Regions from separate parts of the Halomonas qaidamensis genome, predicted to be linked through region 3. Evidence: predicted binding sites of a transcription regulator. Region 3 holds the regulator's gene; each other region holds the start of a gene.

Region 1 (3,212 bases), 1.2 Mb from region 3:
CTCGTTAGTCAACGCATCGGCCACCGGCCAGTCGCGGCCACGGTTATCGAGCACCACAACAAAACGACCGTCGTCAGTGCGCTGTAAGCGGCCATCTAGCAACGCCTGCAGCCAGTCACGAGCGCGTTCGTCGTCGCTTTGTACAATTGCGGTAATCGCCTCACCCTTTGCAGGAAAGGAACGTACATCCAGCGCTTCAAGTAACTCAAGCGCAGCGGCATCGTCAGCATCAACAGCAGCGCTTGTTTGTGCCTGGGCGGTGACTGTGATGCTTAACAACAGCAGGCACAGCAACCTGAAGGAAAGGAAACGCCTCATGGGGTTCTTCCTTTGGTTATATTAGAAACAGTGATCTAAAAAAGGGAGGTAGCGTGCTCCCCCGCCACTCAACGTTTAGCCAAGCAGCAAGGGATCTTCTTTTACTCAGCGAGGGCCGCTTCGGCTTCTTCTGCTGCGGTGCTACCACCACACGAGCCGTTCACCACGTTGAAGTTGCCGCACTCCATGGGCTTGCGCCAATCGGCAATCAAATCACGAGAGCCAGGTAAGTAGTCAGACCACGCATCGCCCGCCACCGTAGAAGGCGTTTGCCAGACGATATCGAACTGGCCGTTGTCTTGAACTTCACCAATCAGTACTGGCTTGGTGATGTGATGGTTGGGCATCATCGCCGCATAGCCGCCGGACAGGTTAGGTACGGTGACGCCGATAATCGCATCTTTCACCGCATCCACGTCGGTAGTTCCTGCTTTACGCACCGCTTCGGCCCACATGTTGAAACCAATGTAGTGCGCTTCCATGGGGTCATTGGTGACCGCTTCTTCGTCGCCGGTGTATTCAATCCATGCGTCGATAAAGTCATAGTTAGCGTCGGTATCCACACTCATAAAGTAGTTCCACGCCGCTAAGTGGCCGACCAGCGGGGCCGTATCGATACCGGAAAGCTCCTGCTCACCCACCGAGAAGGCAATGACCGGAATATCAGCGGCATCAATGCCTTGGTTGGCAAGTTCGCGATAGAACGGAACGTTGGCATCACCGTTAATGGTTGAGATCACCGCTGTTGGTTTGCCCTCTTCACCGAAGCGGCGCAGTTCCGCCACGATGTTCTGCCAATCGGAGTGGCCAAACGGCGTGTAGTTGACCATGATGTCTTCTTCAGACACACCATGCTCATCTTTCAAGAACGCTTCTAAAATACGGTTGGTGGTACGTGGATAAACGTAGTCGGTACCTATCAGCGCAAAACGTTCAATGCCCACTTGATTGATCAGGTATTCCACCGCAGGAATAGCCTGTTGGTTTGGCGCAGCACCGGTATAGAAGACGTTTTCAGAGGACTCTTCACCTTCATACTGCACCGGGTAGAACAGCAGGCCGTTAAGTTCTTCCACTACCGGCAGTACCGCCTTACGGGAAACGGAGGTCCAGTTACCAAAGATGACGTCGACCTCTTCTTGCGCTAGAAGCTCTCTAGCGCGTTCAGCAAATAGCGGCCAGTTAGAGGCTGGATCAACAACAACCGCTTCAAGCTGGCGTCCAAGGAGGCCACCCGCTTCATTCTGCTGCTCAATGAGCATTTCAACGGTATCTTTCAGAGCTGACTCACTAATCGCCATGGTGCCTGAAAGCGAGTGGAGAATACCGACCTTGATCGGATCGTCATCTTGAGCGATAGCCTGGGCACTGGCACCCATAACAGCGGCGGCAATTAAGGCAGTGGCGAAACGGCCAACGATACGAGGGTGTGTCTTGCGCTGCAATGTGGTCACTTGAACCTCCTTGCGCCCCTATGGCGGGGCTCGTTATTTGAGCTTCGCGGCCAAGGACTCCCGTTATGTAACGTGGGTACGGCCATTACGGGGCTTGGTGCATCCACTAGCTCCTAGCTTTTGCAAGGTTTGCGCCACACTACAAAAAGAAACATTAAAAAAAATAAAATCAAACGGTTAGCTTTAAAAAAAGCAGCCCAATCTACAGGCATCGCACTATCGTGGCGCGCCAGTATTCAAAAAATGCACGCTGTTTATGCACCACAACGGCACCTCGCACCAATAGAGCGCCTTCCATCTCACGCGCCTATTTATTTCACCCATTTTTTTTCATAAAAAAAGCGCCCTAGGAAACCCTAGGGCGCTTTACACGCATGTCGGTGTTCTATTCAGCGGTATTCAAACGCTTAGTGCGGCGCTTTTTCAGCAGTGGCAAACCAAGCGACAGCACAGCGATAACCAGCAACGATAGGGAAATCGGCTTGTCGATAAAGGTCATCCAATCACCACCGGAGATCTGTAACGCGCGACGCATGGACTCTTCCATGATGTTGCCTAAAATTAATGCCAGAATCAGCGGCGCGGCGGGGAAACCGAACAAGCGCATCCCTAGGCCAACCAAGCCAAAACCAAGCAGCAGCAATAAGTCGAATACGCTGAAGCTCATGCCGTAAACACCGATCATGCAGAAGATCAAAATCAGTGACAGCAGCAACGGCTTGGGCAGATCGAGAATTTTGGCGATCAACGGAATCAACGGTAGGTTAAGCACCAGCAAGAAGATATTGCCAATGTACATACTGGCGACCACGCCCCAGAACACATCCGGGCGCTGTTCGAGCATCATCGGACCAGGATTAACCCCCATCACCAGCAGTGCGCCAAGCAGTACAGCGGTGGTGCCTGAACCCGGCACACCCAAGGTTAACAGCGGTACAAACGAACCGGTACACGCCGCATTATTCGCCGCTTCCGGGGCAGCAACGCCTTTGATGTTGCCTTTACCAAACGTATCCCCGTCTTTGGCAATGCGTTTTTCCATGCTGTAACCCAGAAACGAGCCAATGGTCGCCCCGGCACCCGGCAGTACGCCAGTAAAGAAGCCCAGTACTGAACTGCGGCTAACCGGACCAGCAATCTGCTTCACTTCACTGCGGGTCAACTTCAACGAACCAATGGCATTACGAGGCGCTTCTTTACCACCGCCACCGCGCAGTAGCATGTAAAACACTTCGGCTAACGCGAAGATACCCAGCGCGACGACCAGAAAGTCGACTCCGTCGAGCAGGTGAATAGAGCCAAAGGTAAAGCGCTCGGTGCCGGTTTGCATATCAATCCCGATGATCGAGATCATTACCCCAATCACAGCCGCAATTAACCCTTTGACCAGCGACTTATCGGATAACGACACAACCGCCGTTAGCCCCAGTACCATCAGTG
Region 2 (3,212 bases), 1.8 Mb from region 3:
CACCGCTGGGTTGGGTCTATCTATTTTTTCTGGCATTGGTGTTAGTCCGCTATTATCCGTTGGCTCCTCAAGCAGATCAGTGTGCGCGCCCTAAATGGATGAAATCATTATCAAAGCCCTATTGGTTACTTGGATTTGTAGCGTTGATCGTGGCCCTCACGTTTAATGGAGGATTAGCCTTTTCTTCAAAAGAGGTGTGGGTAATCCCTTTCTTTGTACTGTTTACCCTTTGGTTAATGGCTTTCTTAAAAGGTCGTAAAGCACCAGCTTGGGTGCGTTATATCAATGTATATTCGTTTGGTATTTACTTGGCCCACCCGATGTTTTTTGCATTAACCGATGCCGTCGTGGGGCCTTTCACCTTACCGCTTATGGCCTATGCCGCACTGTTGATAGTAGTCGGTGTGCTTGGCTCTATTGTGTTGAACACTATTGCTAATACCACCACTACAGGCGCTATGTTATTTGGCAAACGTTTAAATGTTTAATGCAACCGCTTATGCATTAAGGTGGTTATGTGTCTGTTGGCGAAGTGGGTGGTAATCGGTAAGGATTAGCGGCCATTAACGATGAATCGTGATCGAGTCGTGAAGCCTCTAAGCTGAACGTTTGTAAACGTGTGGGGCAGGCGTAAAGGCGTTGCAGTAAATCGGCAAGCGCCGGTTCTTCTAATTCAGGGTCTAGTCCTCCTAGACGTTCCAACCAAGCACGCCTGATGGCTAGGTAAGGCGGAGTAGCGATACCTGCTCCTAAGAAGCGCTGTAGTAACCGCTCGGACATACTCGGTGATTGGTAATCAATCAAAACAGCATCCAGCAGGCAGGTATCCAGTTGCGGATAAAGTAAGCACCACAGATTGGCCTCTAGTGCTTGTTGGTGCATGGCAATTAGCAACCAGTCAGCTTGGCTGAGAGAGGCAGCTTGATTGATTCTGGCGCCTAATGACTGGGATGGCGAAATAAGGAAGTGAACGCGGTAGCGCTGTTCAATACAGGGTATGCGTGGATCATTGGTGGAACTTGTTACGATGATGGGTAGCAGGTGGTCTGCTAAGCCTGTTTGGCGAATAGCTCGCAAGTGACGCGGTAGAAGGGCACTTGTGACTAACGCATCTAGAATAAAACAGACCGTGCTCATGTCGATGGTTTCCTGCTTTACGCCGCTTTTTGTAACCAAATGGTTATTTTTGTAATTTATTGTAGGTGTTGGTTTGTTTTATTAGCAAGCCTAAGTTTTCTATACCCAGTTAGGAATTAATTAGTTGGTTGGCGCTCCATTTTGGTGCTTCTGGTTTTTTATTGGGCTTTATTGGTGCGTTTTTACAAGCTATGGCGTTATTTTGAGCTGGTGAGGATACAAAGAAAGAAGGTATGCTACATTAAGAAGCATTAAATTTAATATTTTAGTACTTATTAAACAATGATTTGCCATTTTTTTATGCCATATTGGTGCAAGGTTGGCATGCTCTGTGCTTTATATTTGTTAGCGGCTAGCGGGTCGTAGGCAGATGCCTCGCGGCGTGCTACAACGATAGCCGGATTGTTGAATAACTCTTTTATCGGTAGCTTACTGTCACAAGCTTTAAGCCACGTTCATACCGGAGGACACTATGTCAGCCAAGACTCTCGCGCTAATCGAAGAACATGATGTTAAATGGGTAGACCTGCGTTTCACCGACACGCGCGGTAAAGAGCAGCACGTCACCGTTCCGGCACGGGACGTGAACGAAGAGTTTTTTGAAAACGGCCAAATGTTTGACGGTTCTTCTATTGAAGGCTGGAAAGGCATTAACGAATCCGACATGATTCTTCGTCCAGAAGATGGTACTGCTTTCCTTGACCCCTTCACTGAAGACGCTACCCTAATTTTGCGTTGCGATATTATCGAGCCTGCCACTATGCAGGGCTATGATCGCGACCCGCGTTCTATTGCCAAGCGCGCAGAAGCCTACCTGCAGTCCACCGGTCTGGGCGATACCGCCTTCTTTGGCCCAGAGCCTGAGTTCTTCATTTTTGACGAAGTACATTGGAAGTCTGACATTCAGGGTTCTATGTACAAAATTACGTCCGACGAAGGTGCCTGGGCGACCAGTAACCAAGTGGAAGGCGGCAACTTGGGTCACCGTCCGCGGGTTAAAGGCGGCTACTTCCCGGTTCCCCCGGTCGACAGTTTCCACGATATTCGTGGTGCGATGTGTAACACCCTGGAAGCGATTGGCCAGACCGTAGAAGTTCATCACCACGAAGTTGCTAACGCAGGTCAGAACGAAATCGGCGTTAAATTCAACACGTTGGTGAAGAAGGCTGACGAAGTTCAGGAAATGAAGTACGTGATCCACAACGTGGCCCACGCTTACGGTAAGACCGCTACGTTTATGCCGAAGCCACTCGTTGGCGATAACGGCTCTGGTATGCACGTACACCAGTCGTTCTGGAAAGATGGCCAAAACCAGTTCGCGGGTGACGAATACGCGGGTCTTTCTGAAATGGCGCTTTACTACATTGGTGGTGTTATCAAGCACGCCCGTGCACTAAACGCTTTCACCAACGCATCGACTAACTCGTACAAGCGTTTGGTACCAGGTTTCGAAGCACCGGTTATGCTGGCCTACAGTGCTCGTAACCGTTCCGCCTCTATTCGTATTCCTTACACTGCTAGCCCGAAAGGTAAGCGTGTAGAGACTCGTTTCCCTGATCCGACGGCTAACCCTTACCTGGCGTTCTCTGCCTTGTTGATGGCAGGTATCGACGGTATTAAAAACAAGATTCATCCTGGCGATGCCATGGATAAAAACTTGTATGACCTGCCGCCGGAAGAAGGCAAGTCTGTACCAACCGTTGCCAACAGCCTGGACCAAGCGTTGGAAGCACTCGATGCAGACCGCGCGTTCTTGACCGAAGGTGGCGTGTTCACCGACGAGATGATTGATGCTTACATTGAACTCAAAATGGAAGAAGTGGAGCGCATTCGCATGACCACTCACCCCATCGAGTTTGATATGTACTACAGCTGCTAATAACGGCTGCTAACATCACCTTTGCGGTGTGATTAGCCTGAAAACCCCGCCTCGGCGGGGTTTTTTTATGGTAGCAAACTGAGAAGGTGTGCCAGTAATGACGAGGAGTTTACGTTTGCAACATAAAATGTGCTTATCCACAGGGGCTACGCTACTGCTGTGCTTGTGGGTAAGCGCTGCGCAGTCACAAACGGTG
Region 3 (3,212 bases):
TCAGGCTAGCCCGATGGAAGGCTGGGCAAAGCGGATTATCTATCATGTGGCCGAACGCCGAGTAGAACTGATTGATCAAGCCGAACTTACCCAGCAAACAGATCGTTTTCAGGGCGGCCGATTAGAGTATTTCATTGACCAAGGCGTGGTTCAGGCCCGCTCTGACGTGAGTGGCGGTGAGCCACAACGTATCCGAATGACGCTTCAGCCAGAACAATAGGGAGCGCCCAGTGGCGACAAATAGCGCAGAGCCAGCACCTCAGACCACATCATCAAAACCAACATTCGAAGAGGCGCCGATAAAAACACTCTATGCCCATCACTTAGCCAAAAGCTATAAACGCCGTCGCGTGGTTAAGGACATAAATTTAGAGATCTCTCAAGGCAGCGTCGTCGGTTTGCTTGGCCCTAACGGCGCAGGCAAAACAACATCGTTTTATATGATTGTCGGCCTAGTAAAGTCTGATGCAGGAAAAGTAGGCATTGATGGGCTTGATTTAACGCATGCTCCTATGCACGAGCGCGCCATGGCAGGGATTGGCTATCTGCCTCAAGAAGCCTCTATTTTTCGCAAACTATCCGTTGCCGATAACATCATGGCAATCTTGGAGACTCGTAAAGCACTTGATCACAGCGCCCGCGAACAACGTCTTGAGACGCTACTGGAAGATTTTCATATCACCCACATTCGCGACAATTTAGGTATGAGCCTTTCAGGTGGAGAGCGTAGACGTGTTGAGATTGCTCGCTCCCTCGCAACAGAACCTGCCTTTATTTTGCTTGACGAGCCGTTCGCTGGCGTCGATCCAATCTCAGTAGGCGACATTAAAGCAATTATCCGAGCACTTAAAAAACGTCATATAGGCGTATTGATTACTGACCACAATGTGCGAGAAACGCTGGATATTTGTGATATCGCCTATATTGTTGGCGACGGTCACATCATCGCTAGCGGCCCGCCACAAGAAATTCTCAACAACCAAAAGGTAAGAGATGTTTATTTAGGTGCTGATTTTCGCCTGTAAACAACCACCTGCCTGAAAAATTGTGTCTGTGGCATGCTTATTGCACTTGCACCAAACCATAACTCGCACTAGGGTGGAGCTTTCTGATAAACGAGTGGTTCTCAGATGGTCATGAAAGCTTCTCTTCAATTGCGTATCGGCACACAGCTGACCATGACACCCCAGCTGCAGCAGGCGATTGCCCTGCTGCAGCTATCAACATTGGACCTTCGTCAAGAAATTCAGCAAGCACTTGATGCCAACCCAATGCTTGAGCAGGAAGACGAATTCGGCGAACAGGCTGTTAGTGAACCCCAGGAAACGGAATGGTCCGACAGCATTCCTAACGAACTCTCCACTGATAGTGACTGGTCAGACACTTATCAGGATCTAGGCAACCATAGCAGCGGCGGCGAGGGGCCTGATTTTGAACGTCAAGCCGCTGGTCAAAGCTTACATGGCCACCTACTTTGGCAGCTCGCCATGACGGATTTCTCCTCTCGCGACCATGCCATCGCAGAAAGCCTTATAGATGCTCTGGATGCTAATGGCTATCTAACTCAGCCCCTCAATGACATCCGCGAGGGGCTTAAGGCCCAAGGTCATGAAGGGCTTAGCCAGCGTGAAGTTGAAACAACCTTACTGCGTCTTCAACAGTTTGAACCCACCGGCGTATTTGCTCGTGATCTGCGCGAATGTTTAATGTTGCAGCTCGCCTCACTACCGGAAGATACACCGCTGCTTATGCCTGCCAAGAGGCTAGTACGTCAATTTCTTGAAGCGCTCGGTAAGGATGATGTGCGTTTGTTAAAGCGACGTTTAAGCTTGGGTGATGATCAGCTAGATGATGTAATTCGTTTGATCCGCAGCCTTGACCCTCGCCCAGGCAGCGCCTTTGGAGACACCGATGACAGCTATGTAACGCCAGACCTAGTGGTTCGCCACGACAACGAAGGCTGGCACCTGGAACTAAACCCAGAAGCACTGCCACGACTGCGTATTCAGCCTGACTACGCAAGTCTTATCAAACGGGCTGACAAAAGCCAGGATAACCAGTTTTTAAAGGAGCACCTTCAGGAAGCGCGCTGGCTAATCAAGAGCCTCTCAAGCCGAAACGATACGCTACTGCGTGTTGGCCGAGAAATTATCGCTCGCCAGATAGGCTTTCTGGAACACGGCGAAGAAGCTATGAAGCCGTTAATTTTAGCGGATATCGCAGACGCTGTGGAAATGCATGAATCTACTATTTCCAGGGTCACCACCCAGAAATATATCCATACCCCGCGCGGCGTATTTGAACTCAAATACTTCTTTTCCAGCCAAGTGAGCGGGCAAGACGGAGGTGACAGCCACTCTAGCACCGCCATCCGTGCACGAATCAAAAAACTGGTGCAAGATGAACCGCCCGGCAAACCTCTCTCAGACAGCCGTCTTGTATCGCTTTTGGAAGAGGGAGGCATTAATGTAGCGAGGCGTACAGTGGCCAAATATCGCGAGTCGATGGGCATTCCTTCTTCCAGCGAACGTCGCCGCTTACGCTGATAAAACAGCGCTAAAGAGACAAAGTCTGTTTAAGGGCTTTGCAATAGCGCAAAAAGGGTTACAATCGAAGAACAGTCCGACGGATAAGGAGCACGTCAATGCAAGTAAATATCACTGGTCATCACGTAGAACTGACTGACGCCTTGCGTGACTATGTTAATGAAAAGCTGGAACGCGTTGAGCGCCATTACGACAATATTACTACCGTACAAGTGACCTTATCTGTTGAAAAGGAGCGCCAGCAAGCTGCCTGCACGCTGCATGCTGCCGGTGCAGACCTACACGCAGAAGCATTAGATAATGATATGTATGCAGCCATTGATGCGCTAGCAGACAAAATTGATCGTCAACTCGTTAAACATAAGGAAAAAGCACAAGCTCGCGCCCAAGGCGCAGGCGTGCGTTAATTCAATGACGTTGGAAACTATCCTCCCCCCAGAGCGCGTTCTCTATGACGTTCCTGGGGGCAGTAAAAAAAGGGTGCTGGAGTTTTTCAGCACCTTCATTGCACAAAACATCCCAAGTTTAGACAGCCAAGAAGTGTTTAGCCGTCTTATTGGACGCGAACGCCTAGGAAGCACAGGAATAGGCAACGGAGTTGCTATTCCTCATGCACGTAGCCCTCATTGCAGCTCGCCCATCGCTGGCTTTTTAAAGCTTGCTGAG

What was found. The regulator sigma-54, encoded in region 3, starts transcription at its own class of promoters, with help from an activator protein. The targets are predictions, from matches to a motif close to TGGCACNNNNNTTGCTNT.
Region 1: a site for sigma-54 is predicted at 1,892-1,909, ahead of urtA (urea ABC transporter substrate-binding protein). Genes of this name have one in related genera too.
Region 2: a site for sigma-54 is predicted at 1,458-1,475, ahead of glnA (glutamate--ammonia ligase). Genes of this name have one in related genera too.

What each region holds. Positions count from the first base shown of each region.
Region 1 covers NZ_CP080627.1:3,400,299-3,403,510, forward strand. Annotated here, with positions in the region: gene urtB (urea ABC transporter permease subunit UrtB) at 1-318, opposite strand, end outside; gene urtA (urea ABC transporter substrate-binding protein) at 420-1,772, opposite strand; gene K1Y77_RS15305 (tripartite tricarboxylate transporter permease) at 2,158-3,212, opposite strand, start outside.
Region 2 covers NZ_CP080627.1:240,897-244,108, forward strand. Annotated here, with positions in the region: gene K1Y77_RS01155 (acyltransferase family protein) at 1-488, shown strand, start outside; gene K1Y77_RS01160 (glycosyltransferase family A protein) at 514-1,137, opposite strand; gene glnA (glutamate--ammonia ligase) at 1,610-3,016, shown strand; gene K1Y77_RS01170 (DUF4124 domain-containing protein) at 3,132-3,212, shown strand, end outside.
Region 3 covers NZ_CP080627.1:2,203,158-2,206,369, forward strand. Annotated here, with positions in the region: gene lptA (lipopolysaccharide transport periplasmic protein LptA) at 1-220, shown strand, start outside; gene lptB (LPS export ABC transporter ATP-binding protein) at 300-1,025, shown strand; gene K1Y77_RS10255 (RNA polymerase factor sigma-54) at 1,131-2,546, shown strand; gene hpf (ribosome hibernation-promoting factor, HPF/YfiA family) at 2,645-2,953, shown strand; gene ptsN (PTS IIA-like nitrogen regulatory protein PtsN) at 2,958-3,212, shown strand, end outside.